3 regions of the Streptomyces sp. DSM 106670 genome follow, and region 1 is predicted to be linked to each of the others. Evidence: riboswitches for the same ligand, from Rfam matches in the RefSeq annotation. Region 1 holds a riboswitch; each other region holds the start of a gene.
What was found. A riboswitch is a leader RNA that binds a small molecule or an ion and turns the genes downstream of it on or off. The one in region 1 is predicted to bind cobalamin.
Positions count from the first base shown of each region.

Region 2: linked by a shared signal. The riboswitch ahead of ACSMXR_RS12645 (ABC transporter substrate-binding protein) and the one ahead of metE (5-methyltetrahydropteroyltriglutamate--homocysteine S-methyltransferase) in region 1 are both predicted to bind cobalamin.
Region 3: linked by a shared signal. The riboswitch ahead of ACSMXR_RS01595 (ABC transporter substrate-binding protein) and the one ahead of metE (5-methyltetrahydropteroyltriglutamate--homocysteine S-methyltransferase) in region 1 are both predicted to bind cobalamin.

Region 1 is NZ_CM147704.1:7,058,809-7,068,556, forward strand. It holds gene cobF (precorrin-6A synthase (deacetylating)) at 1-25, shown strand, start outside; gene ACSMXR_RS31275 (hypothetical protein) at 105-302, opposite strand; gene ACSMXR_RS31280 (TetR/AcrR family transcriptional regulator) at 567-1,211, shown strand; gene ACSMXR_RS31285 (MFS transporter) at 1,307-2,707, shown strand; cobalamin riboswitch at 2,739-2,954, shown strand; gene metE (5-methyltetrahydropteroyltriglutamate--homocysteine S-methyltransferase) at 3,120-5,444, shown strand; gene ACSMXR_RS31295 (Imm49 family immunity protein) at 5,572-6,507, shown strand; gene ACSMXR_RS31300 (pyridoxal phosphate-dependent decarboxylase family protein) at 6,764-8,287, shown strand; gene ACSMXR_RS31305 (lysine N(6)-hydroxylase/L-ornithine N(5)-oxygenase family protein) at 8,358-9,748, shown strand, end outside.
Region 2 is NZ_CM147704.1:2,848,661-2,858,408, reverse strand. It holds gene ACSMXR_RS12675 (isochorismatase family protein) at 1-511, opposite strand, end outside; gene ACSMXR_RS12670 (nicotinate phosphoribosyltransferase) at 763-2,088, opposite strand; gene clpS (ATP-dependent Clp protease adapter ClpS) at 2,168-2,485, shown strand; gene ACSMXR_RS12660 (DUF2017 domain-containing protein) at 2,547-3,158, shown strand; gene ACSMXR_RS12655 (amino acid permease) at 3,502-4,956, shown strand; gene ACSMXR_RS12650 (M67 family metallopeptidase) at 5,092-5,514, shown strand; cobalamin riboswitch at 5,533-5,715, shown strand; gene ACSMXR_RS12645 (ABC transporter substrate-binding protein) at 5,754-6,740, shown strand; gene ACSMXR_RS12640 (FecCD family ABC transporter permease) at 6,737-7,777, shown strand; gene ACSMXR_RS12635 (ABC transporter ATP-binding protein) at 7,872-8,669, shown strand; gene ACSMXR_RS12630 (putative leader peptide) at 8,739-8,852, shown strand; gene ACSMXR_RS12625 (MoaD/ThiS family protein) at 8,965-9,243, shown strand; gene ACSMXR_RS12620 (PLP-dependent cysteine synthase family protein) at 9,243-9,748, shown strand, end outside.
Region 3 is NZ_CM147704.1:373,760-383,507, reverse strand. It holds gene ACSMXR_RS01610 (acyl-CoA dehydrogenase family protein) at 1-505, shown strand, start outside; gene ACSMXR_RS01605 (acyl carrier protein) at 621-896, shown strand; gene ACSMXR_RS01600 (beta-ketoacyl-[acyl-carrier-protein] synthase family protein) at 893-2,125, shown strand; cobalamin riboswitch at 2,220-2,406, shown strand; gene ACSMXR_RS01595 (ABC transporter substrate-binding protein) at 2,467-3,513, shown strand; gene ACSMXR_RS01590 (FecCD family ABC transporter permease) at 3,510-4,604, shown strand; gene ACSMXR_RS01585 (ABC transporter ATP-binding protein) at 4,601-5,392, shown strand; gene ACSMXR_RS01580 (PRC and DUF2382 domain-containing protein) at 5,509-6,555, opposite strand; partial or broken gene ACSMXR_RS01575 (adenosylcobinamide amidohydrolase) at 6,784-7,523, shown strand; gene ACSMXR_RS01570 (sulfite oxidase) at 7,530-8,783, opposite strand; gene metX (homoserine O-acetyltransferase MetX) at 8,800-9,748, opposite strand, start outside.

The DNA of each region.
Region 1 (9,748 bases):
GGCGCCGGACGCCACGGACGCCTGAGGCCACGGACGGGCGACGGGTCCACGTCGAGGCGCGGGCGGCAGCGGCCTCCGCACCTCGTCGTCGGACCGGCGGGGTGTCAGCGCCGGGTCTCGTGCGCCCGGATCACGCCGAGCCCGTGTCCCAGGCTCGGGCACTCGGCGGTCAGGTCGTCGCCCCGCACCAGATAGTTGTGCACCCGGCCGTCCGTCGGCCGCTCGATCGCGCGATACAGCGTGCCGTTCACCGTGATCGTCCAGTCGTCGCCGTCCTGGGCCCATCCGACGGTCTTCTTCATAGGGCGTTTTCCTTTCCTCTGGTCGAACGTCGCCGGGGTCCGGCGGCCGTGTAGTGGGAAGAAGAACGGCTTGTGACGCTCCGTGGTTCCGCGTTCTCTACGCCATTCGGTTACATCTGGGTCACTGCCTCCGCACAGTCGAGGTCCACGACCTGACCGGTGGTCAGGGAGCGCGTGACGAACGGCGGAACGGATGCGGAACGCCCGTGGCGCTCCCCGCCCATCGAGTAGACACTGTCTACTCGATGGTGCTAGAAGTTCTTCATGGAAGACGAAATCCCGCTGCGGGAACGACTGGTGGACATCGGCGTCGAGATGGTGGCGGCCGAGGGGATCGCGGCGCTGGGGCTGCGGGAGATCGCCCGTCGTGCCGGTGTCTCGCACGGCGCGCCGCGCCGCCACTTCCCGACCCACCGCTCGCTGCTCTCCGCCATCGCGGGGCGCGGATTCGACGCCCTGAAGGACCGGCTCGACACCTCGCTCCGGCCGGACGGCGACCCGCGCGCCCAGCTGTGCCTCCTGGTCGAGGGCTATGTCGGATTCGCCGTCGAGCAGCGCCCGATGTTCGAGCTGATGTTCCGCCACGACCTGCTGGACGGCGGCGACGAGGCCGACGGGCGGCCCAGGCTGCGCGAGAAGACCCTCCCGCTGTTCGCCTCGCTCGTCGCCCTGGTCGCCCGGCACCGGCAGGACCCCGCCCGGCCGTCGTCCGCCGGGCCCGAGCCCGCCCCGGACGTCGTGGCCGCCGCCCTCTGGGCGAACGTCCACGGCATCGCCCAACTGTGGAGCTGGGGAAGCCTCTCCCTCACCCTCGACGCCCCCTCACCGGGCGACCCGCGCGCCCGCGAGAGCCTCGCGCCGCTGATCGCCCGGACCGTCGACGCCCACCTCGGACCGGCGAAACCGTGACCGTACCCGCGCCCCCGCCCGTACCCCCGTCGACCGGCCCCGCGACCGCCCCCGCCCGGCCCCGCCTCGCCCTCGCGGGCAGTGTCGCCGGGGCGATGATCGTCGCGCTCGACGGCTCCGTCCTCTTCGTGGCCCAGCCCAGCCTTCAGCGCGACCTCTCCGCGCCCCTCGCCCAGGTGCAGTGGACGAGTACGGCGTACCTCCTCGCGGTGGCGAGTCTTCTCGTCCTCGCCGGACGGCTGGGGGACCGGTACGGCCACACCCGACTGCTCCTGACCGGATCGCTCGGCTTCGGGGCCGCGTCCATGGGCATCGCCGTGGCGCCCTCGGTCGGCTGGGTCATCGCGCTGCGCGCCGTACAAGGAGTGTTCGGAGCCCTGCTGCAGCCGGCGACGCTGGCCCTGCTGCGCCAGGTCTACCCGCCGGACCGGCTCGGCCTGCCGGTCGCCCTGCGGACCAGCGCCATCGGAGTGGCGGCCGCCGCGGGTCCGCTGCTCGGCGGCTTCCTGGTGGCGCGGTTCGGCTGGCGGTCCGTCTTCGTCGTCAACGTGCCCATCGCGCTCCTGATCGGCCTGTTCTGCCTGGCGGCCCGCGTCCCGAAGGACACCGCCGTACGGACATCGGGCCGCCGCCCGGAGATCGGCGGAGGCCTCCTGCTCGCGGCCGCGCTCGCCCTCCTGGTGAACGCCCTCGCCGAAGTGGAACTCCACGGCTGGGCCGACCGCCGCACGGTGGCGGGACTGCTCTGCTCGGCCGCCGTCGCGGCGGTCCTCGTCCGCCACGAACGCCGCAGCCGCGATCCGCTGGTACCGGCGGCGGTCGCACGGTCCGTACCGGTCACCGCCTCCATGGCGATGTTGCTGTTCACCGCGAGCGGCCTGTTCGGCGCCCTGTTCGTCAGCACGTACTTCCTGCAGTACGCGCTGGGCCTCGCCCCGCTCGACAGCGCCCTGCGCGCCCTGCCCATGACGGCCCTGATGATCGTCGGCGCGCCGGTCGCCGGGCGGCTGCTGCGCGTACTCGGCGCGCGGACCACCGCGCTCGGCGGCACCCTGCTGGTCGTCCTCGGCATCGGCTGGCTGGCCGGCACCGACAGCACCACCGGACCCGTGGCGACGGGCGCGGCCTTCGCCGTGCTGGGCGCCGGGTACGCCACGGTGATGGTCACCGCCACCGGCACGGTGGTGGGCGACGCGCCGCCCGGGTACGCCGGAGTGGTGGGCGGCCTCAAACAGACCGCCGTGAACATCGGACCCGTCCTCGGCATCGCCGTCGCCGCCGGTCTGCTGCCCGCCGCCGGGGCCGGACAGGCGGAACGGTGGGAGGGGGCGATGGGCACGGCGCTCCTGGTGCTCGCCGCGACGGCCGCGCTCGCGCTGGTCCCCGCGGCGCTGCTGCCGGGCACGCGCCGGCGCACCGGACCGCCCCCGGGCGACGCGGACCGTGGACGGCCGGAAACCGCCGCCCCGTGTCTCACATCACCGTCCGAAGTGTGAACAACGGTGTGCGCCCGGCGGTCGCCCCCTTAGGGTGACCGGTGCAGCTGGTTCGCCCTGTCCGCCAGATGGGGTGTCGTAAGAGGGAACCCGGTGGGAATCCGGGACTGCCCCGCAGCGGTGAGTGGGAACGACCGCCGTCATACGCACTGGGCCCGGCCGGGTCTGGGAAGCGACGGCCATTAGGTGTCTGCCTCCGGCAGACGTGCCCGCGAGTCCGAAGACCTGCCCGCTGCCCGCACGCGACCGTTCGCGTGCGGAGATCTCGGTGACCTCGTGGGCGGGTCGGCGTAACCATCAGGTGGACGGACACGGTTCCAGGTGTCCCGGCGTCCGCCCGATGCGTCATCCCTTCGTGTTCGCGTCCCGTCCCGGGATCTGCACAGCAGACACGCTCGCGAAGGAGAGTCACGTGACAGCGAAGCCCGCAGCCGCGGCAGCACGGGCCACCGTGTACGGCTACCCCCGCCAGGGTCAGAACCGTGAACTGAAGAAGGCCATCGAGGGCTACTGGAAGGGCCGCGTCACCGCGGACACCCTCCGGCAGACCGCCGCCGAACTGCGCCGGGGAACCTGGCAGCAGCTCGCCGAGGCCGGCGTCCACGAAGTGCCGACCGGTGATTTCTCGTACTACGACCATGTCCTGGACACCAGCGTCATGGTCGGCGCTGTCCCCGAGCGGCACCGCGAAGCGGTCCGCGCCGACGCCCTCGACGGCTACTTCGCCATGGCCCGCGGCACGCAGGATGTCGCGCCGCTGGAGATGACGAAGTGGTTCGACACCAACTACCACTACCTGGTGCCCGAGTTGGGCCCGGACACGGTGTTCGCCGCCGACTCCGCCAAGCAGGTCGCGGAGTTCAAGGAGGCCCTCGCGCTCGGCCACACCCCGCGCCCGGTGCTCGTCGGCCCCGTCACCTACCTCCTGCTCGCCAAGGCGGCCCCCGGTGTGGCCGCGGACTTCGAGCCGCTGACCCTGCTGGACCGGCTGCTCCCCGTGTACGCCGAGGTCCTCGCCGACCTCCGGGCGGCCGGCGCGGAATGGGTGCAGCTCGACGAGCCCGCCCTCGTCCAGGACCGCACCCCGGCCGAGCTGAACGCCGCGGCCCGCGCCTACCGCGAGCTCGGCGGACTCGCCGACCGGCCGAAGCTGCTGGTCGCCTCCTACTTCGGGCGGCTCGGCGAGGCGCTGCCGGTCCTGGCCAAGGCCCCCGTCGACGGTCTCGCGCTCGACTTCACCGAGTCCGGCGCCGGAAACCTCGACGACCTCGCGGCGGCGGGCGGACTGCCCGGCAAGCGCCTGGTCGCCGGAGTCGTCAACGGCCGCAACATCTGGATCAACGACTACGAGAAGTCGCTCGCCACCCTCGGCACGCTCCTCGGCCTCGCGGACCACGTCGACGTCTCCGCCTCCAGCTCCCTCCTCCACGTCCCGCTGGACGCCGGGGCGGAGAGCGACATCGACCCGCAGATCGCCCGCTGGCTCGCCTTCGCCAAGCAGAAGACCCAGGAGATCGTGGTCCTGGCGCGCGGTCTGTCCGACGGCACCGAGGCCATCGCCGCCGAACTCGCCGCCAACCGGGCCGACCTGGCCTCCCGCGCCGACGCCGCCATCACCCGCGACCCGGCCGTCCGGGCGCGTACGGCGGCCATCACCGACGCCGACGGCCGCCGCTCGCAGCCGTACGCCGAACGCACCGCAGCCCAGCGCGCCCACCTCGGGCTGCCGCTGCTGCCGACCACCACCATCGGCTCCTTCCCGCAGACCACCGAACTGCGCACCGCGCGGGCCGACCTGCGGGCCGGCCGTATCGACGAGGCCGGTTACGAGGACCGGATCAAGGACGAGATCCGCGAGGTCCTCTCCTTCCAGGAGAAGGCCGGACTCGACGTCCTGGTGCACGGCGAGCCCGAACGCAACGACATGGTGCAGTACTTCGCCGAGCAGCTCACCGGCTACCTCGCCACCCAGCACGGCTGGGTGCAGTCCTACGGCACCCGCTACGTCCGCCCGCCGGTCCTCGCGGGCGACATCTCGCGCCCCGAGCCGATGACCGTGCGCTGGACCACGTACGCGCAGTCGCTCACCGAGCGCCCCGTCAAGGGCATGCTCACCGGCCCGGTCACCATGCTCGCCTGGTCCTTCGTCCGGGACGACCAGCCGCTCGGCGACACCGCCCGCCAGGTGGCCCTCGCCCTGCGCGACGAGGTCAACGACCTGGAGGCGAGCGGCACTTCGGTCATCCAGGTCGACGAGCCCGCACTGCGCGAGACGCTTCCGCTGCGGACCGCCGAGCACGCCGCGTACCTGGAGTGGGCGACCGAGTCCTTCCGGCTCGCCACCGCCGGGGTGCGGCCGGACACCCAGATCCACACCCACATGTGCTACGCGGAGTTCGGCGACATCGTCCAGGCCATCGACGACCTCGACGCCGACGTCATCAGCCTGGAGGCGGCCCGCTCCCACATGCAGGTCGCCCGCGAACTGGCCGCCCACGGCTACCCCCGTGAGGCCGGACCCGGCGTCTACGACATCCACTCCCCGCGCATCCCGAGCGCCGAAGAGGCGGCGGCCCTGCTCCGCAAGGGACTTGAGGCCATTCCGGCCGGGCGCCTGTGGGTGAACCCCGACTGCGGCCTGAAGACCCGTGGCTGGCCCGAGACCCGGGCCTCCCTGGAGAACCTGGTCGCCGCCGCGCGGGAGATCCGCGCGGAGCTGCCCACCGAAGCGGCGTGATCGCGGCCCGGTGCGGGAGCGGCCACCGCCGCTCCCGCACCGGGCCGTACCCGTCGGGCCCGGGCCATGTCCGAGCCCGCTGATAGCGTGCCGCTTCCGGATCGAAGATCACGAAAGGGCGGGGTGCGTGCGGGAAGTGACGTGTCATGAGGTGGACGCCCGGCGGCTGGACGAGGCGTCGGAAGGCATCGTCGGGCGCACCGCGGGCCGGTGGCACGGAATGCGCTACGACGACCCGGCCCCGCGGCGCATGCGCGAACTGGCCGGGGAACTGCTCGACCATGTCGCCGCCCGCACCGGGCGGGGGGCCGCACTCGACGATGTGGCACGCGCCGCGCTGCGCACGGCGGCGGAGTGCCACCTGGGGGAGATGAGCGTCGGCTGCTTCCCCGAGGGCGGACAGGAGATCCTCTTCCCGCTGATCGGCGAGGAACTCAGCACCAAGGACATGCCCTACAGATCCTTCAGCGCCGCCGTCACCTCCGACGGAGCGCCGGCCCCTTCCGCCCGCACCTGGATGGACACGTTCGCCGTCGCCCTGGTCAGCGGGCTGGTATGGGACTGGCAGCGGGTCATCGGACTGGAGCTGCTCCACGACTACGCGCCCGAGATCCACGAAGGCGTTCCGCACTCCTGGTTCGACTCGGTGTCGGACCCGGCGGACCTCGCCGCGATGGACGCCCTGTGCCTGTACCTGGCCGAGGCGGAGGGACCCCAGCCCCGCCACCGGCCCACCGTGACGCTGCGCAAGCCCGATGCGGCCGAGCGGGCACAGGCCGCCGCCGCGCTCGACGCGGTGGGCGAACCGACCCCCGATCAGCGACTGTTGCGCATCCTCCTCGACGACGAACAGCACGCGTTCGAAGCGGCGTTGGCGGACCGGCTCGACACCTACCGGGAGAACCAGGGGCCCGCTCCCGCGCCCCGCAGCCTGCTGCCGCTCGACGCCCTCGCCCTGGCCGCGCTCGCGGTGCAGGTGCACGGATGGGAACTCGGCGTCCGCTCCCGCTACCTGCCGCCCGAACTGCTGGGAACCACCGACGCGTTGCGCCGGGCGGCGTAGGTGGGACCCGGCAACCCGGGCCCCTGGTAAGCGAAGTAGCCTCCATGGCCCGGCGGGCCGCCGTCCTGCGCACCCTCGAAGTTAGGTTAGCCTAACCAGCGGATATCCGGTGGTGGATCTTCTTTCCCGCCCCCGGTACCGCCCTGCGTGCGGACACCGCTCCCGCCCGACCCCGCCGCGCACTTTGACCGAAGGGCTTCGCCATGCCACCTGCTCACCTCCCGCCGTCCGGTGAACCGCCCCTGGAGCGTGGGGTGTGAGCGCCGGTACGCCGTCGGCGCCCGGCGCACAGGGCGTACGGGCGGGCCTCCTCGCGGGCGGTGCGGACGGGCCCGGGCGGCTGCGGGACCTCACCGCGATCGTCCTGGACGCACTGGAGGACGCACCCCGGGCCCGGGGCGGCCCGCTGCCCGCCGGAGGGCCCGGGGCGGTGGCCCTGAGCACCCGCGCCCTCTGCTCCCCGGTGCTGCCGGAGGAGGGCGTCGGCCCCGAGGTGGCGCTCGCGGACGTGGTCCGGGCGGTCGCGGAAGGGGCCGCCGATCCGGCCGACCCCGCCTGCGTCGCCCATCTGCACTGCCCGCCGCTCGCCGTGGCCGTCGCGGCGGACCTGGCGGGGGCGGCACTCAACCCCTCGATGGACTCCTGGGACCAGGCACCCGCGGCCGGGGTGATCGAGGAGCTGACCACGGCCGCCCTCGCCCGGCTCGTCCACCCGACGGCCCCCGCCCCCGACGCGCTCATCACCAGCGGCGGCACCGAGTCCAACCTCGTCGCCCTGCTCCTCGCCCGGGAACGGGCGACGCCCGGTCCGCTGCGGGTGGTGACCGGCGCCAACGCCCACCACAGCGTCCACCGCGCCGCCTGGATGCTCGGACTGCCCGCCCCCACGGTCGTGGCCTGCCGCGACGGCGTGATCGACCTGGACGCCCTCGACCGTGCCCTGACCGGCCTCGCCGGAACGCCGCTCCTGGTCGTCGCCACCGCGGGGACCACCGACGAGGGGCGCATCGACCCGCTCCCGGAGATCGCCCGGATCGCCGAACGGCACACGGCCCAGCTCCATGTCGACGCCGCGTACGGGGGTCCGCTGCTGTTCAGCGAGCGGCTGGCCCCACTGCTCGCGGGCCTGGAGCACGCCGCCTCCGTAACGTTCGACCTGCACAAACTCGGCTGGCAGCCGGTCGCCGCCGGGGTGCTGGCCGTCGCGGACGCCGGGATGCTCACGCCGCTGTCCCTGCGCGCCGACTACCTCAACGCCGACGACGACACCGAGGCCGGACTCCCGGACCTGCTGGGCCGCTCGATCCGCACCACCCGACGCCCCGACGCCCTGAAGATGGCGGTCACCTTCCGGGCGCTCGGCCGCCGGGGACTCGGCGATCTGGTGGAGCACTGCGTGCGGACGGCCCATGAGTTCGGCGAAGCCGTCGACGCGCGACCCGCACTGCGCCGTCGGCCCGGCGGGATCGGCATCAGCACCGTGCTGTTCCGGCCGACGGTGGCCGACACGCTGCCCGAGGAGGCGGGCGACGCCGTGGTCGCCGCCGTCCGGCGGATCCTGCTCGCCGAGGGACGCGCCGTGCTCGGCCGGGCGGTGGCGGAGGACGGCGACGGCCGGCGTCGCCTGTGGCTGAAGGCCACCCTGCTGCACCCGAACGCCGCGACGGCCGACCTGCTTCCGCTGCTCGACCTGGTCGCAGCGGCGGCGGACCGTGCCGTGAGCGAAGCCCCGGCGGCCGAAGGTACCCAAGCCCCCGGGGCGGAAAGGCTGTCGCCATGATGTCGACGATGCGCACGACTCGCCCGGGACGACCCACCGCCGCCCCCGTGACCCCCGCCGGAGGAACCCGATGACGCCCGGACCGCGCACGCCGCCCCTCGATCTTCTGGGAGTGGGGGCGGGGCCCTTCAACCTCTCGCTCGCCGCGCTCGCCGACGGTGTACCGGGCCTGCGCACCGTCTTCCACGAACAGCGCGCCGCCTTCCACTGGCACCCCGGGCTGCTCATCGAGGGAGCGACCCTCCAAGTACCGTTCCTGGCCGACCTGGTGAGCCTGGTCGAGCCCACCAGCCCCTGGTCCTACCTCAACTACATCAAGATCCGCCGCAGGCTCTTCCCCTTCTACTTCGCCGAGCGCTTCCACATCCACCGCTCCGAGTTCGACAGCTATCTGCGCTGGGTGAGCACCGAACTCCCCGCCACCCGCTTCGGCCACCGCGTCGACACGGTGGCCTGGGACCCCGGACAGGGCGCGTTCGCCGTGGAGTTCACCCGGCTGGACCCGGACGGGAAGCCCCTGTCGACCGGGCTCACCCACGCCCGCAACCTCGCCCTGGGCGTCGGCACGGCACCGCATGTACCGGAGCCACTGCGGGAGTTGGTCCAGGATCCGGCTGCCGTCGTGCTGCACTCCGCGGACTACCTCGCCCAGCGGGACCGGCTGCTGGCCGCCCGTCACATCACCGTCGTCGGCTCGGGCCAGTCGGGCGCCGAAGTCCTGCTGGACCTGCTGCGGGCCCGGCCCGAGGGGGCGGAGGGGCTGACCTGGCTGGCCCGTACGCCCGCGTTCGCGCCCATGGAGTACAGCAAGATCGGCCTGGAGCAGTTCACCCCCGACTACACCCGCTACTTCCACGGACTTCCGCAGGCCACCCGGGACCGGCTCCTGCCCCGGCAGTGGCAGCTGTACAAGGGCGTCAGCGGGGACACGCTCGGAGACATCCACGACGAGCTGTACCGGCGCAGCCTCGGCGGCGGCTGGCCCGACGTCACACTGACCCCCGGCATCGAGGTCACCGGCGCGGCCACCACCGGGGAGGGGCGCATCGAACTGAGCGTGGAGCACGGCCAGCAGGAGACGCGGGGCCGGCTCGTCACCGACGCCGTCGTCCTCGCCACCGGCTACCGGGAGCGCCCCGTCGACACCCTGCTCGCCGCTCTCGACCCGTACATCGTCCGCGACGGGGCCGGGCGTCCGCAGGTCGACGCGGCCCAACGGCTCGTCCTCGCACCGGAGATCGCCGGTTCCGTCTTCGTGCAGAACGCCGAACGGCACACGCACGGCGTCGGCGCACCGGACCTGGGCCTGGCCGCCTGGCGCTCCGCCGTGATCGTCAACGCGCTGACGGGCAAGGAGTTCTATCCGCTGCCCGAGCGCACGGCCTTCACCACGTTCGGCCTCGGAGCCCAGGACCGCGAGGACGTCGACACGGCGTCATGTGCGACCGAAGAAGAACGACG
Region 2 (9,748 bases), 4.2 Mb from region 1:
CGGACACGCCCGCGGTCAGATCGAGCAGCACCTGCGTGACGAAGCCCTCACGGGCCGCGTCCAGCGCGGTGGCCCGCACACAGTGGTCGGTGGCGATGCCGACCACGTCGACCTCGGTGACCTCGCGGTCGCGCAGCCACTGGGCGAGGTGGGTCCCGTTTTCGTCGGAGCCCTCGAACCCGCTGTACGCGGCCGAATACGCCCCCTTGTCGAACACCGTGTCGATCGCTCCGGAGGCGACGGCGGGCGCGAAGTTCGGGTGGAAGCCGACGCCCTCCGTACCGGCGACGCAGTGCACCGGCCAGGAGTCGACGTAGTCCGGGTTCGGCGAGAAGTGGCCGCCCGGGTCGATGTGGTGGTCGCGGGTGGCGACCACGTGGCGGTAGGCGGGCTGGGCGTCGCCGATCAGGTCGGTGATGGCGGCGGCGACGTCGGCACCGCCCGCCACCGCGAGGCTGCCGCCCTCGCAGAAGTCGTTCTGAACGTCCACGACGATCAATGCGCGGTGCATGGCGGGTGTCCTTCGGTGGGGGCGGGAGCGGATGGGGGCGGGAGCGGAAGCTGGAGCGGTGCGGCCGGGATGGGGATGCCCGGGTGGATCCGAGGGTTCGAGCCTAGGCACTGGAACGTCACAATCAAGCCCGTCGGCCAAACCCCCGGTTCCGGACCCGGCCGGTCCGGACGGCCGGGGCCGCCCACCACGGGCCGCCCGAGCCGTTCCCGGGGGTTCTCCGGCGTACTCACCGGCGTGCTCAACCGTGCTCAGGCGTACTCGGTCGGGATCACCGGCTCGCCCCGCGACAGCTGGATCGCCGACATCGGCAGCTCCGCGCGCGCGGCCACATGCCGCTCGCGGACGGCCTCCAGGGGCTCCCGTACGACCACCTCGCCGCCGCGCACCAGCTCCACCAGCAGCGGCCGGCCGGCCGACGCGGGCACCGGGCCGGTGCCGATCACCTCGGCCTCGGCGACGCCGTGCTCGTCGGTCCGGCGCGCCGCCCACTTGCGACCGCCCTTCGACGACTTCGCGCCGAGCGACTTCTTCGCCACCGGCACCAGCGGAGCGTCCGGCTCCGCCGAGCCGGCGCGGGCCACCAGCTTGTAGACCATCGAGCAGGTGGGGTGCCCGCTCCCGGTGACCAGCTGGGTGCCGACCCCGTACGCGTCCACCGGTGCGGCGGCCAGCGAGGCGATGGCGTACTCGTCCAGGTCCGAGGTCACCACGATCTTCGTGCCCGTCGCCCCCAGCTCGTCCAGCTGCTGCCGCACCCGGTGCGCGACCAGCAGCAGGTCCCCGGAGTCGATCCGCACCGCGCCGAGCTCGGGCCCCGCGATCTCGACGGCTGCCCGGACCGCCTCGGCCACGTCGTACGTGTCGACCAGCAGCGTCGTGCCCCGCCCCAGCGAGTCCACCTGCGCCCGGAACGCGTCGCGCTCGGTGTCGTGCAGCAGGGTGAAGGCGTGGGCGCTGGTGCCGACGGTCGGGATCGCGTAGCGGAAGCCCGCCGCCAGGTCGGAGGTGGCGTCGAAGCCGCCGACGTACGCCGCGCGGGCCGAGGCCACCGCGGAGAGCTCATGGGTGCGCCGCGCGCCCATCTCGATCAGCCGGCGGCCCCCGGCGGCGGCCGACATCCGCGAGGCGGCCGCGGCGATGGCGGAGTCGTGGTTGAGGATGGAGAGGATCACCGTCTCCAGCAGCACGCACTCGGCGAAGGAACCCTCCACCCGCAGGATCGGGGAGCCGGGGAAGTAGACCTCGCCCTCCGGATAGCCCCAGATGTCGCCGCTGAAGCGGTAGCCGGCCAGCCATTCGAGGGTCGGCTCGTCGACGATCTCCTGCTGCCTCAGGAAACCGATCATCTCGTCGTCGAAGTGGAAGTTCTCCACCGCGTCCAGCACCCGCCCGGTGCCCGCGACGACGCCGTAGCGCCGCCCCTCGGGCAGCCGGCGGGTGAACGCCTCGAAGACCGAGTGCCGGTCGGCGGTGCCGGCCTTGAGGGCCGCCTGCACCATGGTCAGCTCGTACTGGTCGGTGAAGAGCGCGGTCGACGGAACGCCGACCCGTCGCCCGAGGTCCGCTGTGTTCATGGCTGGGATGCTACCCCCTATTCGTCAAAGTGACGAGATGTGGGGTCCGTTTGTGCGCCGGACCCGCCCGGGTGGCAGCATGGGACAGGTGAGCGTTGCTACCCCGCTAGAGATCGAACGTCCCGATTCGGCCGAGGAGACCTTCGCGGTCCCCGAGCCAGACGTCCCGTGGGTGACGCTCGTCCACAATGACCCGGTCAACCTCATGAGCTACGTGACCTACGTCTTCCAGGCCTACTTCGGCTACCCGAAGGACAAGGCCCACAAGCTCATGCTGGACGTGCACCAGAAGGGCCGCGCCGTCGTCTCCAGCGGGAGCCGCGAGGAGATGGAGCGCGACGTCCAGGCCATGCACGGTTACGGGCTGTGGGCCACCCTCACCCAGGACCGCAACTGACCCCTGCGAGCGTCACCGCCCCGCCCCCACCCGCCCCGCTCGACCCACCATCGGAGAATCCATGGCCGGCCATTTCGAGGCCACCCCAGGCGGCGGCGCGGCCGTCGCGCTCGACGAGGTCGAGATCTCCATCCTGCGCTCCCTCGTCGTCCAGCTGCTCGAACTGATCGGCCCGGGCGACCAGCCCGCCGAGGGCGAGGACCCGCTCGCCGCCCTCTTCGCCGAGGGCCCCAGCAAGCCGCCCTCCGACCCGGCGCTCGCCCGGCTCTTCCCGGACGCCTACAACGGCCCCGACCGGCCCGTCGACGGCGGAACGCCGGAGGAGGAGCTGCGCGCGCTGTCCGCGGAGTTCCGCCGCTTCACCGAGATGGACCTGCGCTCGCGCAAGCGCGACGACGCCGTCGCCGCCGTGCGCACCCTGGACGCGCTCTCGCCCGTCGGGGACGGCGGCGCGGTCCTCACCCTCACCGGCGACGAGTGCCGCAGCTGGCTGGGCACCCTCAACGACCTGCGCCTGACCATCGGCACCCGGCTGGAGGTCGCCGACGAGGACCAGGGCGAGGAGGGCTCCCTCTACCGCCTCCCGGACAGCGATCCGCGCAAGCCCATGGTGATGGCCTACCTCTGGCTCGGCGCACTCCAGGAATCCCTGGTCGAGACCTTGATGCCGTAGGCAGCCTCCGGAAAACAGGAGCCGCCCACCCCGCCGGGGTGGGCGGCTCCTGTTCGCTCAACGGACGCTCAGATCCGAGTAACGATCCACCCAAGTCATTCGGGTCATTCGTTCCGGTCGGGGCTTTATGTTCCCTTATGCCTGTGGTGTACACCACAGAATGTCCCACGGTGTCCCGTGACGGCCGTGATAAATCTTCACGACCGCCCGGGGACGCCACCCCTGTTCCCGGGGGCGCTACAAACCGGCCGAACGCCGGTCGCACTCCATCCATATCCGGGGGGATCAGGACCTGATCCGCAGCCTTTACGGCGCGGATCGGCGTGGAGAAAGGCGCACCACCATGACATCGGCGCAGGTCGACGAGGGACAGGTCGACAAGGGTCAGCCCGGCGGCAATGCCGGGGACGCCGGAGCCGGCGGCGAGGGATACCAGCGCGGTCTGGGAGCTCGCCAGATTCAGATGATCGCCATCGGCGGAGCCATCGGCACCGGGCTCTTCCTCGGCGCGGGCAAGGCCATCGACCGGGCCGGGCCCAGCCTCATCCTGGCCTACGTCATCGCGGGCCTGGTCATCTTCTTCATCATGCGGGCACTGGGCGAACTCCTCATGTACCGCCCCGTCTCCGGCTCCTTCTCGGAGTACGCCCGGGAATTCATCGGCCCGTTCTTCGGATTCGTGACCGGCTGGACGTACTGGCTCTTCTGGGTCGTCACCGGAATCACCGAAGTCACCGCCGCGGCCACCTATATGACGTACTGGTGGAACATTCCGCAGTGGCTGTCCGCCCTGGTGTTCACCGTCATTCTCTACGGCGCGAACCTGATCTCCGTGAAGCTCTTCGGTGAGCTGGAGTTCTGGTTCTCCATGGTCAAGGTCACCGCCATCATCGGCATGATCCTGATCTGCGCGGGCGTCCTCACCGTCGGATTCTCCGACGCCGGCGACACCGCGACCGTCTCCAATCTCTGGAACGACGGCGGCTTCTTCCCGAACGGCATCACCGGCACGCTCATGACGCTCCAGATCGTCATGTTCGCCTTCCTCGCCGTGGAACTCGTCGGCGTCACCGCCGGGGAGTCCAAGGACCCCAAGACCGTGCTGCCCAAGGCCATCAACACCGTGCCGTGGCGCATCGCCGTCTTCTACGTCGGCGCGCTCATCATGATCCTGTCGGTCGTGCCCTGGTCCACCTTCAAGCCCGGCGTCTCGCCGTTCGTGAAGGCCTTCGAGGAGATGGGCCTCGGCATCGGCGCCGCCATCGTCAACTTCGTCGTCCTCACCGCGGCGCTCTCCTCCTGCAACTCCGGCATGTACTCCACCGGCCGCATGCTCCGCGACCTCGCCCTCAACGGCCAGGGCCCCCGGGCCTTCACCAAGCTGACGAAGAACGGCCTGCCGCTGGTGGGCACCACGTTCTCCGCCGCCCTGATGCTCGTCGGCGTGTGGATCAACTACCAGTGGCCGGGCGAGGCGTTCAACTACGTCGTCTCCTTCGCGACCATCTCCGGCATGTGGGCCTGGATCATGATCCTGATCAGCCAGATCCGCTACCGCCGCATGGCCGACGCGGGCATGCTGCCGCAGTCCTCGTTCAAGGCCCCCGGCGCGCCGTACACCAGCTGGTTCGCGCTCGCCTTCATCGGCATGGTCATCGTGATGATGGCGATCGACGAGGACGCCAGGATCTCGCTCTACTGCGCACCGCTGTGGGCGCTCATCCTCTTCGTCTCCTACCGGGTGCTCCAGGCGCGCACCCCGGAGAAGACCGGGAAGGCCACCTCCGGCACCCACTGACCCGGGCGGCGGGCCCCACACCGCCCCCTTCCTCCCGGACCGCCCCGGCCTCCCCAAAGGCCGACGGCGTCCAGCATGCGGGCCGTCGCGTACCACCCACCGGTACACGGCGGCCCGCCTGCTTATCCTGGCGCCATGCTGACCATCACCCAGACGCTCTACGACCAGATCGTCGCCCACTCCCGGGCCGACCACCCCGACGAGGCGTGCGGAGTGGTCGCGGGCCCGGCCGGGACGGACCGGCCCGAGCGCTTCATCCCGATGCTCAACGCCGCCCGCTCGCCCACGTTCTACGAGTTCGACTCGGCCGACCTCCTCAAGCTCTACCGCGAGATGGACGACCGCGACGAGGAGCCCGTGATCGTCTACCACTCGCACACGGCGACCGAGGCCTACCCCTCCCGCACCGACGTGACGTACGCCAACGAGCCCGGCGCCCACTACGTCCTCGTCTCCACCGCCGACACCGACGGCTCCGGCCCCTTCCAGTTCCGCTCGTACCGCATCGTGGACGGCGAGATCACCGAGGAAGACGTGCAGGTCGTCGAGGCGTACTGAGCACCCGGGCAGCTCGCGGACCCACCGCACGGGTCTGGCACACTGCACCCCAGACCCGACCACAAGGCAGCAGGAACCAGGAAGCCGGTGCGAATCCGGCACGGTCCCGCCACTGTGACCGGGCCCCCTCCCGTACGGACTCCGACTCCGTGCCGGAGGGCGGCCCGGAAGCCAGGAACTGGCCCGCCGCCTTCTCGCATCGACCAGGGGACGCGGAAATCCCCCGGAGAGGCCCCGCCATGTCCCGGCGCACCCCCGCGCTCATAGCCGCCGCCGTGCTGCTCCCGCTCGCCCTCACCGCCTGCTCGGCCTCGGAGAGCGCCGAGCCCGAAGCCGCGTCCACGAGCGACGGCTTCCCGTACACCGTCAAGAACTGCGGTGTCACCACCACGTACCAGGCCCCGCCGAAGCGCGTCGTGACCATGAACCAGCACGTCACCGAGATCATGCTGGAACTGGGCCTGAAGAGCTCCCTCGTCGGCACCGCCTACCTCGACGACCAGGTCCTGCCGAAGTACGCGAAGGACTACGCCGCCGTCCCGGTCCTCGCCAAGGAGTACCCCTCCTACGAGCAGGTCCTCGCCGCCGACCCCGACTTCGTCTACGGCGGCTACGCCAGCGCGTTCGCGGCAGGCGACGGGCGCGGCCGCGAGGCGCTGAAGAAGTCCGGCATCGAGACCCGGCTGAACACCGAGAGCTGCGCCGAGGCCGACACCCCGATGGAGACCCTCTACGAGGAGATCCGCGAGGTCGGCCGCACCTTCGGCGTCCCCGACCGCGCCGAGGCCTGGATCAAGCAGGCCAAGGCCGACAACGCCGCCACCGCGAAGAAGCTGGCGGACCTGAAGCCGCTCCCCGTCTTCGTCTACGACAGCGGCGACAAGACCGCCTTCACCGCGGGCGGCAAGGGCATCGGCAACGAGCTGATCGAGCGGGCCGGTGGCACCAACGTCTTCGCCGACCTCGACAAGGCCTTCGGCGACGCCTCCTGGGAGAACGTCGTCGCCCGCAAGCCCGAAGCCATCGTGATCTACGACTACGGCTCCACCACCGTCGAACAGAAGAAGAAGCGCCTCCTGACCGACCCGGCCCTCGCCGACGTCCCCGCCATCAAGAACAAGCGCTTCGCGGTCATGCCGCTCTCCGACGCGGTCCTCGGCGTCCGCGTCCCCGCCGCCGTCGACAAGCTCGCGGCCCAGCTCCACCCGGCGGCCACCACCCCGTGAGCTGCCGCGCCTCCGCACCGCGGCGGCCGCTCGGTTACGTCCTGGTGCTCGGCGTCCTCGCCGCGCTGCTGGCCGTCGCCGTGCTCGCCGCCCTCGCCCTCGGCTCCGTCCGCATCCCGCCCGGCCAGGTCCTCGACATCCTGACCGGGCGGGCGGAGGCGAGCCCGTTCCGCACGATCGTCCTGGACGTGCGGCTGCCCCGGGTGCTGCTCGGCATCGTCGTCGGCGCCGGACTCGCCGTCATCGGCACCGTCCTCCAGGCCCTCGTACGCAACCAGCTCGCCGACCCGTTCCTCCTCGGCGTCTCCTCCGGAGCCTCCACCGGCGCGGTCCTGGTGATCGTCCTCGGCATCGGCGCCACCCTCGCCACCACCGTCACGATCCCCGCCGCCGCCTTCGCCGGAGCCCTGCTCTCGCTGCTGCTCGTCTACACCCTGGCGCGCGGCGGAGGCGGCCTCACCACCAACCGGCTCGTCCTCGCCGGGGTCGCCGTCTCCTACGTCCTGTCCGCCCTGACCAGCCTGATCCTGGTCACCTCGGCCCGCGCCGACCACCTCCAGGAAGTCCTCTACTGGACCCTCGGCGGCCTCGGCGCGGCCCGCTGGGACATGCTCGCCCTCCCCGCGATCACCCTGGTCGTCGGCACCGCCGTCCTCCTCACCCTGGCCCGCCCGCTCGACCTGCTCCTGGTGGGGGAGGAGGGCGCCACCGTCCTCGGCCTCGACACCGCCCGCTTCCGGGCCGCCGTCTTCGTCCTCGCCTCCCTGATGACCGGCGTGCTCGTCGCGTACAGCGGGGCCATCGGGTTCGTCGGCCTGATGGTCCCGCACATGGCCCGCATGGTCGTCGGAGCGGCCCACCGCGCGCTGCTGCCCGTGGTCGCCCTCGGCGGAGCGGTGTTCCTGGTCCTCGCCGACCTGGCCGCCCGGACGCTCGCCGCCCCGCAGGACATCCCGGTCGGCGTGCTCACGGCCCTGACCGGCGGCCCGTTCTTCCTCTGGATGCTGCGCCGCAGGCCCGAGGGAGCACCGGCATGAGGCTTCTTCCTGTCCGGACCGGCCGCACGACGCCCTTCCCCGTCCGGAGCGCCCGCACGACGACACACGTACGTTCCGCCGAGGGAGCCCACCCGTGACCACCCTGCGCACCGAAGGCCTCTCGTACGGGACCGGCGAGGGCCGCCATCTCGTCGACGCCGTCGACCTCACCGCCGCCGACGGCGAGACCGTCGGACTCGTCGGCCCCAACGGCAGCGGCAAGACCACCCTCCTGCGCTGCGTCTACGGCACCCTGCGCCCCACCCACGGCCGCGTCCTCCTCGACGGCGACGACCTCGCCACCCTCCCGGTGAAGGCCCGCGCCCAGCGCATCGCCACCGTCCCGCAGGACGGCCACGCCGGATTCGAGCTCACCGTCGGCCAGGTCGTCGCGATGGGCCGCGCCCCGCACAAGCGGTTCTGGGAGGCGGACACCGCCGCCGACACCACCCTCGTCACCGAGGCCCTCGCCCGGGTCGGCATCGCCGCACTCGAACCCCGTACGTTCGCCTCCCTCTCCGGCGGCGAACGCCAGCGCGCCCTGGTCGCCCGCGCCCTGGTCCAGCAACCCTCGCTCGTCGTCCTGGACGAACCGACCAACCACCTGGACATCCGCTACCAGCTGGAGATCCTCTCCCTGGTCCGTGACCTGGGCACCACCAACCTCCTCGCCCTGCACGACCTCAACCTCGCCGCGTACTACTGCGACCGCGTTTACGTCCTCCAGGCCGGCCGCGTCGTCGCCTCCGGCACCCCGGCGGAGGTCCTCACGGCCGAGCTGCTGAGCGAGGTGTACGGCGTGGCCGCCGAGGTCAGCACCCACCCGAAGACCGGCGCACCCACGGTGGTCTACCTCCCGCAGGACCGCACCGTGCGGCAGAAGTCCACATAGCGGTCGCCGACCATCCACCATGCGGGACGGCACTCGGGTTTCCGTACAGGGAATCGATACGATGCCCGCATGGTTCCCCATGACGTGAGCAACAAGACGCCGGGCACGCTGCTCGTCGCGCGGCTGCACGTCGACCTGTGCAGGCTCGCGAGCGCGATCTGTCCCACCGCAGCCTGCCCGTGAGCCGCCCGGCCTGAGGCGCGGTCCGCGCGCCCACCCACACGCACCACCCCCTGCGCGGGGGCAGAAACGCGCGCCCCACGCCACCACTCCGCTTTCGACAGGAGCCCACGCCATGGCCATCGAGGTCCGCATCCCGACCATCCTCCGCACCTACACCGACGGCGCGAAGGCCGTCGAAGGCAACGGGGACACCCTCGCCGACCTCTTCGCCGACCTGGAGAGCCGCCACACCGGCATCCGTGAGCGCATCGTCGACGGCGAACAGCTCCGCCGCTTCGTGAACGTCTACCTCAACGACGAGGACGTTCGCTTCCTCGACGGCATCTCCACCAAGCTCAGCGACGGCGACAACGTCACGATCCTTCCGGCCGTCGCCGGTGGCATGCGCTGATGCGGTACGACTCCCCGCTGGCGGCCGTGGGGAACACTCCCCTCGTCCGCCTCCCGCGGCTGTCCCCGTCCGAGGACGTCCGCATCTGGGCCAAGCTGGAGGACCGCAACCCCACCGGCTCGATCAAGGACCGCCCGGCGCTCCACATGGTCGAACAGGCCGAGAAGGACGGCCGGCTCACCCCCGGCTGCACCATCCTGGAGCCCACCAGCGGCAACACCGGCATCTCGCTCGCCATGGCGGCCAAGCTCAAGGGCTACCGCATCGTCTGCGTCATGCCGGAGAACACCTCGCAGGAACGGCGCGACCTGCTCGCCATGTGGGGCGCCGAGATCATCTCCTCCCCGGCCGCGGGCGGCTCCAACACCGCCGTACGCGTCGCGAAGGAACTGTCGGCGGAGCACCCGGACTGGGTGATGCTCTACCAGTACGGCAACCCGGACAACGCGGGCGCCCACTACGCGACCACCGGCCCGGAGATCCTCACCGACCTCCCGTCCATCAC
Region 3 (9,748 bases), 6.7 Mb from region 1:
CGAAGCCGTCGCCGCACTGCCCGAGGGTGAGGCGCGCGAGCGGCTGACCGAGCTGCGCAGGCTCTTCGCACTCCAGTGGATCGCCCGCAACAGCGGTGACCTGCTCGCCTCCGGACGGCTGACCGCCGATCAGGTCACCTTTCTGCCCGACGTGGTGGAGCGGGCGATCGCCGCGGTGGCCGCGCACACCCCCGCCCTGGTCGGGTCCTTCGCCCTTCCCGAGCGCCTGATGTCGGACTGGCCGATCGCCGGACCCGGTTACGCGGACGTCTACGACGACCCCGAGGGGCCCTGGCACCGGGGCCGCAGGGCGGGAATCCGGGGCCGCGCGGCGGAATTCAAGCGGCCCAACTGCGGCAGCAGGAGGCGCCCGCTGCGCGAGAAGGTGGCCGCGCTCGGCACCCGCGGGGTCCTGCTGGCGTACTGGGGAACCACCTCGATCCTCTCCCGATGGTTCGAGAAGCCGCAGGTGAGCGTAGACGAATCGGTTCGCCCCAAGGCGTAACCGGAAGATCGTCATCCAGTTATTTGGGGCGGTGGGTCGCTGCGTTCGGCCACCCGCCGTACGGGAAGACCCGAGCCGGCCAGATGCCGGTGAAACGCCGATGAGAGGAATCGCCATGAAGACCATCCACCCCAAGATCACCGAGGTACTCACCGGGACCTTCAAGGTGCCCGCCGCCGAGATCCTGCCGGAGTCCACCATGGACAGCCTGGAGATGGACTCGCTCGCGGTCGCCGAGTTCGCCGTCATCATCAAGGAGACGCTGGGCGTCGACGCGGACTCGGAGAAGCTGTACAAGGACGCCACGCTGGCCGACATCTCCGCGTACATCGACGCGGCCGTCGGCAGCGCGGCGGCCGATGCCACGGTGCCGGTGAGCAACACCCGATGAAGCGACCCGTCATCGCCGTCACGGGGCTGGGCATGATCACCCCGGTCGGCCACACCACCGACACCACCTGGGACGGAGTCTGCGCCGGGGAGTCGCCCGCCCGCACCGTCCCCGAACTGCACGGCTGCGCCGTCGACTTCGCCTGCACCGTCTCCGGCATCGACCTCGACGACGCGGTCGGCGGCCGGACCGCGTTCCGGATGGGCCGGTACGTCAAGTTCGCCGTCCTGGCCGCCCGGGAGGCGGTCGCCGACGCCGGGCTCGACCCCGAGCGGTGGGACGGCGCCCGGGTCGCCGTCGTGGTCGGCACCAGCAGCGGAGGATCCGCCGGACTCACCGAACAGGCCGTCGCCCTGGAGCGACGCGGCCCCGAGGCCACCTCACCCTCGGGCATCCTGCTGACCATCCCGAACATGCCCGCGGCCGAGATCGCCATCCGGATGAAGGCCACCGGACCCAGCCTCGCCCCGTGCACGGCCTGCTCGTCCGGGGTGACCGCCCTGTCCGTGGCCCGGGACATGCTGACGCTGGGCCACTGCGACATCGCCATCGCCGGGGCCACCGAGTCCATCGTGTTCCCGGTCGCGATGACCGGCTTCGCCCGCTCCGGCGCGGCGGCACCGCGGGACGGCGACCCCGCCCGCCTCTGCCGGCCCTTCGCCGCCGACCGGGCCGGAATCGTCATGGGCGAGGGCGCGGCCGTCATGGTCCTGGAGCGGGCCGAGGACGCCCGGGCCAGAGGCGCCTCCCCCCGGGCGCTGATCGCGGGCACCGGCGCCACCACCGACGCCCACCACCCCACCAGCCCCCACCCCTCCGGGGACGTGGCGCGGGCGGCCGTCGACGGCGCGCTGCGCGACGCGGGCTGGCGGCCCGAGGACGTCGACCACGTCAACGCGCACGGGACGTCGACCCCCCTCAACGACGCCACCGAAGCCGCCCTCATCGGCCGGGCCTATCCGCACCGGCCGCCCGTCACCGCCCCCAAGGGCGTACTGGGCCACTGCATGGGCGCGGCCGGCGCCATCGAGGCGGGCCTGACGATCCTCACGCTCCAGCACGGGATGATCCCGCCGATCGCGAACCTGGACGCCCCCGCGCCCGGGTTCGACATCGACTGCGTCACCAAGACCCCGCGCGAGGTGCCGGTACGGCGGGCCGTCAGCCACTCCTTCGGCTTCGGCGGCCAGAACGCGGTGATCGCCCTCCAGGCGCCGGACACGCCCTAAGTCCGCCCGGGCCGGTGCGGCGGGCCGATCCCGCGCCGCACCGGCCCCGCGCCCAGCGGCCCGCCGCACCGCGCCTGATCTGCGGGAAGCCGCGTGATAGCTTGCCGGGGCCAGTCGAACCCCAGCGACGGGGTCAGGGAATCCGGTGCGAAACCGGAACTGACGCGCAGCGGTGAGGGGGACGGGCGGGGCCACGGCCACTGGAGCACCCACCTGCTCCGGGAAGGCGTCCCGCCCGGACGAACCCGAGTCCGAAGACCTGCTGGCACCCGCGCCCGCACCGGGGCACGGGAACCGTACGACGGGCTCCGCGGCTGGGCCCAGAGACACAGAGGTCCTTCGTGCTGTCCACGGCCACCCCCGCCCCGATACGTACCGCCGCCCTGCTCGCGGCGGGACTCCTCCTGCTGACCGCCTGCGGCGGGGGCGAAAGCACCGGGGCCGCCGACGGGAAGAAGACCGAGGGCTTCCCGCTCACCCTCCAGAACTGCGGGCGCACCGTCACCGTGAAGGCCCCGCCCCAGCGGGCCGTCTCCGTCGACCAGGGGTCGACCGAGATCCTGCTCTCGCTCGGCCTCGCCGACCGGCTCGCGGGCACCGCCACCTGGAGCGACCCGGTGATGAAGGGCCTGGAGAAGGCCAACGCCGGCGTCGAGCGCATATCGGAGAACCGGCCCTCCTCGGAGAAGGTCCTCGACAAGGAACCCGACTTCCTCAGCGCCTCCTTCGCCTCGACCCTCGCCAAGGGCGGCGTCGCGCCCCGCGAACAGTTCGAGAAGCTCGGCGTCCCGACCTACATCTCACCCGCCGACTGCGTCGGCAAGGACAACAGCGGCAGCGGCGACGGAGCCCGTACCGCACCGCTGACGATGGACAGCGTCTACACGGAAGTCCGCGAACTGGCCCAGGTGTTCGGCGTCCCCGAGCGTGGTGACGCCCTGGTGAAGAAGCTCCGGGCCCGCGTCGACAAGGCCACCGAGGGCGTCGACGCCTCCGACGCCTCCCTCCTCTACTGGTTCTCCGACTCCAAGGCCCCCTACCTCGCGGGCTGTTGCGGCGCCCCCGGCGTCATCACCAAGGAACTCGGCGCGAAGAACGTCTTCGACGACACCCACGACGAATGGCCCCAGATCAGCTGGGAGACCGTCGCCGACCGCAACCCCGACGTCCTGGTCATCGGCGATCTGAGCCGTACGACGCAGACCGCCGAGAGCGCCGAGAAGAAGATCGAGTTCCTGGAGTCCAACCCGGTCACCAAGACGATGGACGCCGTCAAGAACCGCCGTTACGTGCTGCTCAGCGGCCAGGCCATGAACCCCACCATCCGGACCGTCGAGGGCCTGGAGCGCGTCGCGGCCGGACTGCGCGACTTCGGGCTCACGGGGTGAGCACCGATAGCCGTACGGCCGTGAAGGCGGCCGACGCGCCACCTGGCACCGCCCGCCCGGACGGTCCCGGCCGGGGCGGCGTGCCGCTCACCGTGCTGCTGTGGGTCGGCGGCCTGCTCCTCCTCCTGGCCTCCGTCGCGGTCGCCGTCACCATCGGGCCCGCCCGGATCTCCGTGCCCGACGTCTGGTCCGCCGTCGCCGCGCACCTCGGGTTCGGCGCCAGTGACCTCAGCCCGATCCGGGACGGCATCATCTGGAACCTCCGCATGCCCCGCACCCTCCTCGCCGCCGTGTGCGGCGCGGGGCTCGCGGTGTGCGGCACGGTGATGCAGTCCCTGCTGCGCAACCCGCTCGCCGACCCCTTCGTCCTCGGCGTCTCCTCCGGAGCCTCGACCGGGGCGGTCGTGGTGGTCGTCCTCGGGGTCGGCGGGGGAGCGGTGTCGCTGTCGGCCGGGGCGTTCGTGGGGGCCATCTGCTCGTTCGCCCTGGTGCTGCTGCTCAGCCACACCCTCGGCGGCTCCACCGACCGGGTCGTCCTCTCCGGCGTCGCCGCGATGCAGCTGTTCTCCGCCCTCACCTCCTTCGTCGTGATGACCTCCGCCGACGCCGAGCAGACCCGCGGGGTGCTGTTCTGGCTCCTCGGCTCGCTCAGTGGCGTCGGCTGGAGCGAGGTCGTCCTCTGCTCCGCCGTGCTCGCCGTCTGCCTGGTGGTCTGCCTGGCCCACGCCCGTACGCTCGACGCCTTCGCCTTCGGGCAGGACGCCGCCGCAGCGCTCGGCGTGAACGTCGCCCGCACCCGGATCGTGCTGCTCTGCACCACCGCCCTGCTGACCGCCGCCGTGGTCAGCGCGGCCGGGGCGATCGGCTTCGTCGGCCTGGTCCTGCCGCACGCGGCCCGCGCCCTCACCGGCTCCGGGCACCGGCGGCTCCTGCCGGTCACCGCACTCGCCGGGGCGATCTTCCTGGTGTGGGTCGACACCCTCGCCCGGACCGTCCTGGACCCGCAGGAGGTACCAGTCGGCGTCGTCACCGCGCTGATCGGCGTCCCCGCCTTCGTCCTCGTCCTGTACCGCACCCGGAGCACGTCATGAGCCGAACCACGCACGGTTCCGGAGGCCTGCGGGCCGAACGGGTCGGCCGGGAGGCGGGCGGCCGGCTCATCCTCGACGGCGTGGACATCGCCCCGCCGCCCGGCTCCACCGTCGGACTCATCGGCCCCAACGGCTCCGGAAAGTCCACCCTGCTGCGGATCCTCGCGGGCCTCCTCGCCCCGGCCACCGGTGTCGTCACCCTGGACGGGAACCCCCTCGCCGGGCTCGGCCGCCGCACCGTCGCCCGCCGGATCGCCGTCGTCGACCAGCACGCGGTCACCCAGGTCGACCTCAGCGTCCTGGACGTCGTACGCCTCGGCCGCATCCCGCACCGCCGCGCCTGGTCCGCCCCCGACCGCACCGACGAGGACGCCGTCGCCGAGGCACTGCGGCGCACCGGGCTCACGGACCGGTCCGGCCAGTCCTGGCACACCCTGTCCGGAGGCGAACGCCAACGCGTCCAGATCGCCCGCGCCCTGGCCCAGCAGCCCCGCGAACTCCTCCTGGACGAACCGACGAACCACCTCGACATCCAGCACCAGCTGGACCTGCTCGCTCTGGTCGCCGAACTCCCCGTCACCAGCGTCGTCGCGCTGCACGACCTCAACCTCGCCGCGATGTTCTGCGACCGGATCACCGTGATGAAGGCCGGCCGGGTCGTCGCGGGCGGCACCCCGGCCGAGGTCATCACCGGCGAACTCATCGAGGACGTCTACGGGGTCCGGGCGGTCGTCACCCCGGAAGGCCCCGACGGACGCCCCTCGGTACGGTTCCTGCCGCGCCGCTGACCGGCCGGGCGGCAGCGGAAACGCCCCCGGACAGCCCGCCGGGCGGACCCGTGTACGAGTCCGCCCGGCGGCCGAGGACGTGGGAGCGGCCGTATGGCCACCTGAGGAGGTGCTGGTCAGCGGCGTCGCCCCTGGCCGAACTCGCCACCGGCGTCCTTGCCGGTGCCCATGTCCTTGCCGTCCGCGTAGTCGATCTTCTCCTTGCGGATCTCGGCGGAGACTTCCTTCTGCTCGGTGACCCGGTTGGTCTCCAGCCGGACCCGTTCCACCGGCACGGCCTCCTTGCGCACGGTGGCGCGCTCCGCGTGCAGGGTGACCTCGACGTCCTGCTCACCGAGGTCCGTCGTCCCGACGGTCTTCTCGCCGGGCTGGAGCGGTTCGCGGACCACGCGGACCTCTTCGTGGGACACGGGCACGGTCCGGGTGACCTCCTCGGTCACCACGTACTTGTGCAGCCGCGCCCTGCCGCTCTCGTACTCCTCCTTGCCGACGTGCAGCTGCTCCTCGGAGCGGATCATCTCCTCCTTGCCGCTCATGTCGGCCGCCCGGGACGTGCCCGCTCCGGCGCCCGCCAGCGGGCGTTCCGTGGCGGAAGCCTCCGTGTCGCGGTGCCTGCCCGTACCGCTGCCTGCTCCTGCCATGCCCGCAGCTCCTGTCGTTCCCGCGCCGGCCATCCCGGCGCTCGTCCCGGTCGTGGTCGCCTTCCCGGTCGCCTTGGCTCCGGGGGCCGTTCCGGCCGCGCCTGCCGCACCCGCGGCACCGGCCGCGCCCATCGCCCCGGTCCCGGCGGTGGTCGGCGCGTCCATGCCGGCCGACCGGTTGTCGCCGAGGTTGCCGGACTTCCTGGTCAGGCCGTAGTGCCGGTACAGCTCTTCCTCCTCCGCGACGGAGAGGTGCGCGTCCGCGTCCACCCGCGGCGCGTCCTTGACGCTGTCCTTCGGATGGGCGACGTGCAGGTCGGAGCCCACTCGACGGGCTCCGGCGAGCGGGACGAAGCTCTCCTTCATGCCGAACAGACCGGTCTTGACCGTGACCCAGTCGGGCTTGCCGGTGTCGTCGTCGACGTACACCCGGCCCACACTGCCGACCTTCTCGCCGTCGTTGTCGTACACGGTCAGACCGTCGAGTTCTCCGGAATCCGTGAAACCGTCAGCGGCTCCCATAACCGATTCCTCCTCTCGGGCACGCCCTGTGGTTGGCTCCACCGGAGGTGGCGCGTCCGGATTCCATCGCGCCTCACCCGCATGCACGCTGCAACCGCCCGCTTGCCCGGATCTAGGTCCCCGAAGGCCCGGTGCGGGGCCTTGGCCCCGTGCGGCGGTGCCGGGCCGCCCCGAAAGCTGTTAGGCCAAACGGGTGAGGGCGCAGGTCCCGCATATGATCGGCGGACCGTGGCGGCCGTACGACGGACCACCGCCGACCTGCCGAACCAGCCGACCCGCCGAGCCACCAGGGGTGCGCCATCTCCTCCGTACGCGTCCGGCTGCCCGCGCAACGCGGCGAACTGCGCGACCGGCACGAGGACGGGCACCGCCTCCACCACCTCCTCTGGCGGCTGGGGCCCGGTGTCCGGGTCTGCAGCAGCGCGGTCCTCGGCGGCGGCATCGGCCCCCGGGCCTGGATCCTCAACGCCCAGGTCCCCGGCGGCTACCCGCGCCTCGACCCGGACCGCCATCTCGCCGAGATCGCCGCGGCGGAGGGGCTCACCGGCCCGGGCGCCGGCCTGATGACCGCCGCCGACGTCGCCGCTTACACGACCGGCCACGACGGCGGTGTCACGGCGACCGTCACGGCGGGTCTCGGTGTACGGGGCTGGGCGGCGGCCCCCGACGACGGCCGGGCCTCCTCGTTCCGGCCCGGCACGGTCAACATCGTCGTCACCCTTCCGGTCGCGCTCTCCGACGCCGCTCTCGTCAACGCCGTCGCCACCGTCACCGAGGCCAAGGTCCAGGCACTCCTGGACGCCGGACTCGACTGCTCGGGCACCCCCACCGACGCCGTGTGCGTCGCCGCCCCCGAACCGGGGCCCGACGGGGGTGAACCCTTCGCCGGACCCCGCTCCACCTGGGGCGCGCGGATCGCCCGCGCCGTCCACACGGCCGTACTGGCGGGAGCCCGCCCGGCGGCGTGACGGGACTCAGACCACCGTCACCGGGTGCCGCACCACCGCGTCGAACAGATAGCCCTGGGTGTTGTGCGCGGTGGCCACCGGCTGCCTGCGCCCCGAACGGTCCGTCGCCCGCGCCAGCAGCACGGCAGGACCCCGCTCCCTCGGCACCCAGTCCGCCGTCCAGCGCACCCAGCTCCCGGCCCTCGGCTCGTCCCGCAGCCGGGCCGTCCGCCAGTGCGTACCGCCGTCGGTGCTGATCTCCACGGCCCGCACGGGAGCCCCGCCCGACCAGGAACGCCCGGTCAGCAGCGCACGCCGGTGGGCGCGGAACGAGGCCCCGGGGGCCAGCTCGAAGGCGCTCTTCAGCGTCTGCCGGGTCAGCGGCGCGCTGCCCTCGGGCGGATACCCGGGACCGAACAGCCGGTAGAGGCCCGTGTTCCACGGCGTGAGCAGCGGCTCGGCGCTCACCTCGATGTCGCCGACCCACTTGATGTTGGCGATGCCCACCCACGACGGCACGATCAGCCGGACCGGGTGGCCGTGGTCGGGCGGCAGCGGCTCGCCGTTCATCCCGTACGCGAGCAGGACGTCGTCCAGCGCCTTCGCCACGGGCAGCGGACGGCGCACCCGCCCCAGGTTCACCCCGTCGGTGACGACCTCCGCGTCCAGGCCGCGCGGCAGGACGTCCACCGCGTGCCGCCCGATTCCCGCCCGGCGCAGCACGTCCGCCAGCCGCACCCCGCGCCAGCGCGCCGTCCCGATCGCCCCGAGCGTCCACGCGGTGCCGCTGACCGCCTGGCCCTGCTGCGAGGTGAAGTAGCTGCGCCCGTTGCCCGCGCACTCCACGAACGCGGTCCGGGTCACCGAGGGCAGGGCCAGCAGATCCGCGAACGTGAAGTCGACCGGGCCGCCGCGCAGCCCGTCGCCCCACACCGTCAGCTTCCAGTCGGCCCGGTCGATGCGCGGGGTGGCGGTGTGATTGCGGACGAAGAACCGGTCGGCCGGGGTCAGCAGCCCGGTGTCCCGCAGGGCGTCGAAGTTCGTCTCCGCGTTGGTGCCGCGCAGCGTGAACAGCTCCGGCGGCAGCGGCTTGACCACCCCGGGCAGCCCGTCGGCCGCCCGCGCCGGTGCGGCGACCGAGGCGAGCGGTACGGCGGCGGACGCGGCCGCGACCAGCTTCAGCAGATCGCGGCGCTCGATCCCGGCGGAGCGCGCCCGGCCCCGGGACCACTGCCGCATCCGTATCCGGTCATAGGCGTCCTCGGTCGGCACCGGGCTCATGGAAACTCCTCGTGGGTCAGGTCAGGGGTGACGTGGGGGTGGGGACGGGGTCGGGGTCGGAGGCGGGGACGGTACGAGGTTGCGGGAGCGGCGCGAGCAACTCCCGTACGAGCGCGCCCACCTGCTCCGTCTCGATGAGGAAACCGTCGTGCCCGCAGGGCGAGACGATGGTGCGCGACGCGTCCGCCCCCGGCAGCAGTGCCGCCAGCCGCTCCTGCTGCGTCAGGGGGTACAGCCGGTCCGAGTCCACCCCCGCGACCAGGGCGGGCATGTCCGCCCGGCGCAGCGCACGGGCGATCCCGCCCCGGCCCCGGCCGACGTCGTGCCCGTTCATCGCCTCGGTGAGCGTCACATAGCTCCCCGCGTCGAACCGGCGGACCAGCTTGTCCGCGTGGTGGTCGAGATAGGACTCCACCCGGTAGCGGCCGCCGTGCGCCGGCTCCTCCCCGGGCTGCGCCCGGCCGCCGAAGCGGGCGTTGAGCTCGGGTTCGCCGCGGTAGGTGATGTGGGCGATGCGGCGCGCCTGCCCGAGGCCCCGGTGCGGTCCGTCGCCCGGGGACGCCCGGTGGTAGTCGCCGCCCCGCCACCCCGGGTCGGAGCGGATCGCGGCGATCTGCACCGAACCCCAGGCGATCTGATCGGCGGACGCGGCGGCCGGGGCGGCGAGGACGAGCAGCGAACCGGTCCGCTCGGGCCTGCTCACCGCCCACTCCAGGGCCCGCATGCCGCCCATCGACCCGCCGACGACGGCCGCCCACCGGTCGATGCCCAGCGCATCGGCGAGCGCCGCCTCCGCCGTCACCTGGTCCCGCACGCTCAGATACGGGAAGAGGGACCCCCACGGTGTGCCGTCGGGCCCGAGGGAGGACGGGCCGGTGCTGCCCTGGCAGCCGCCCAGGACATTGGGCGCGACGACGAACCAGCGGTCGGTGTCGAGCGCCCGGCCCGGACCGACCAGCGCGTCC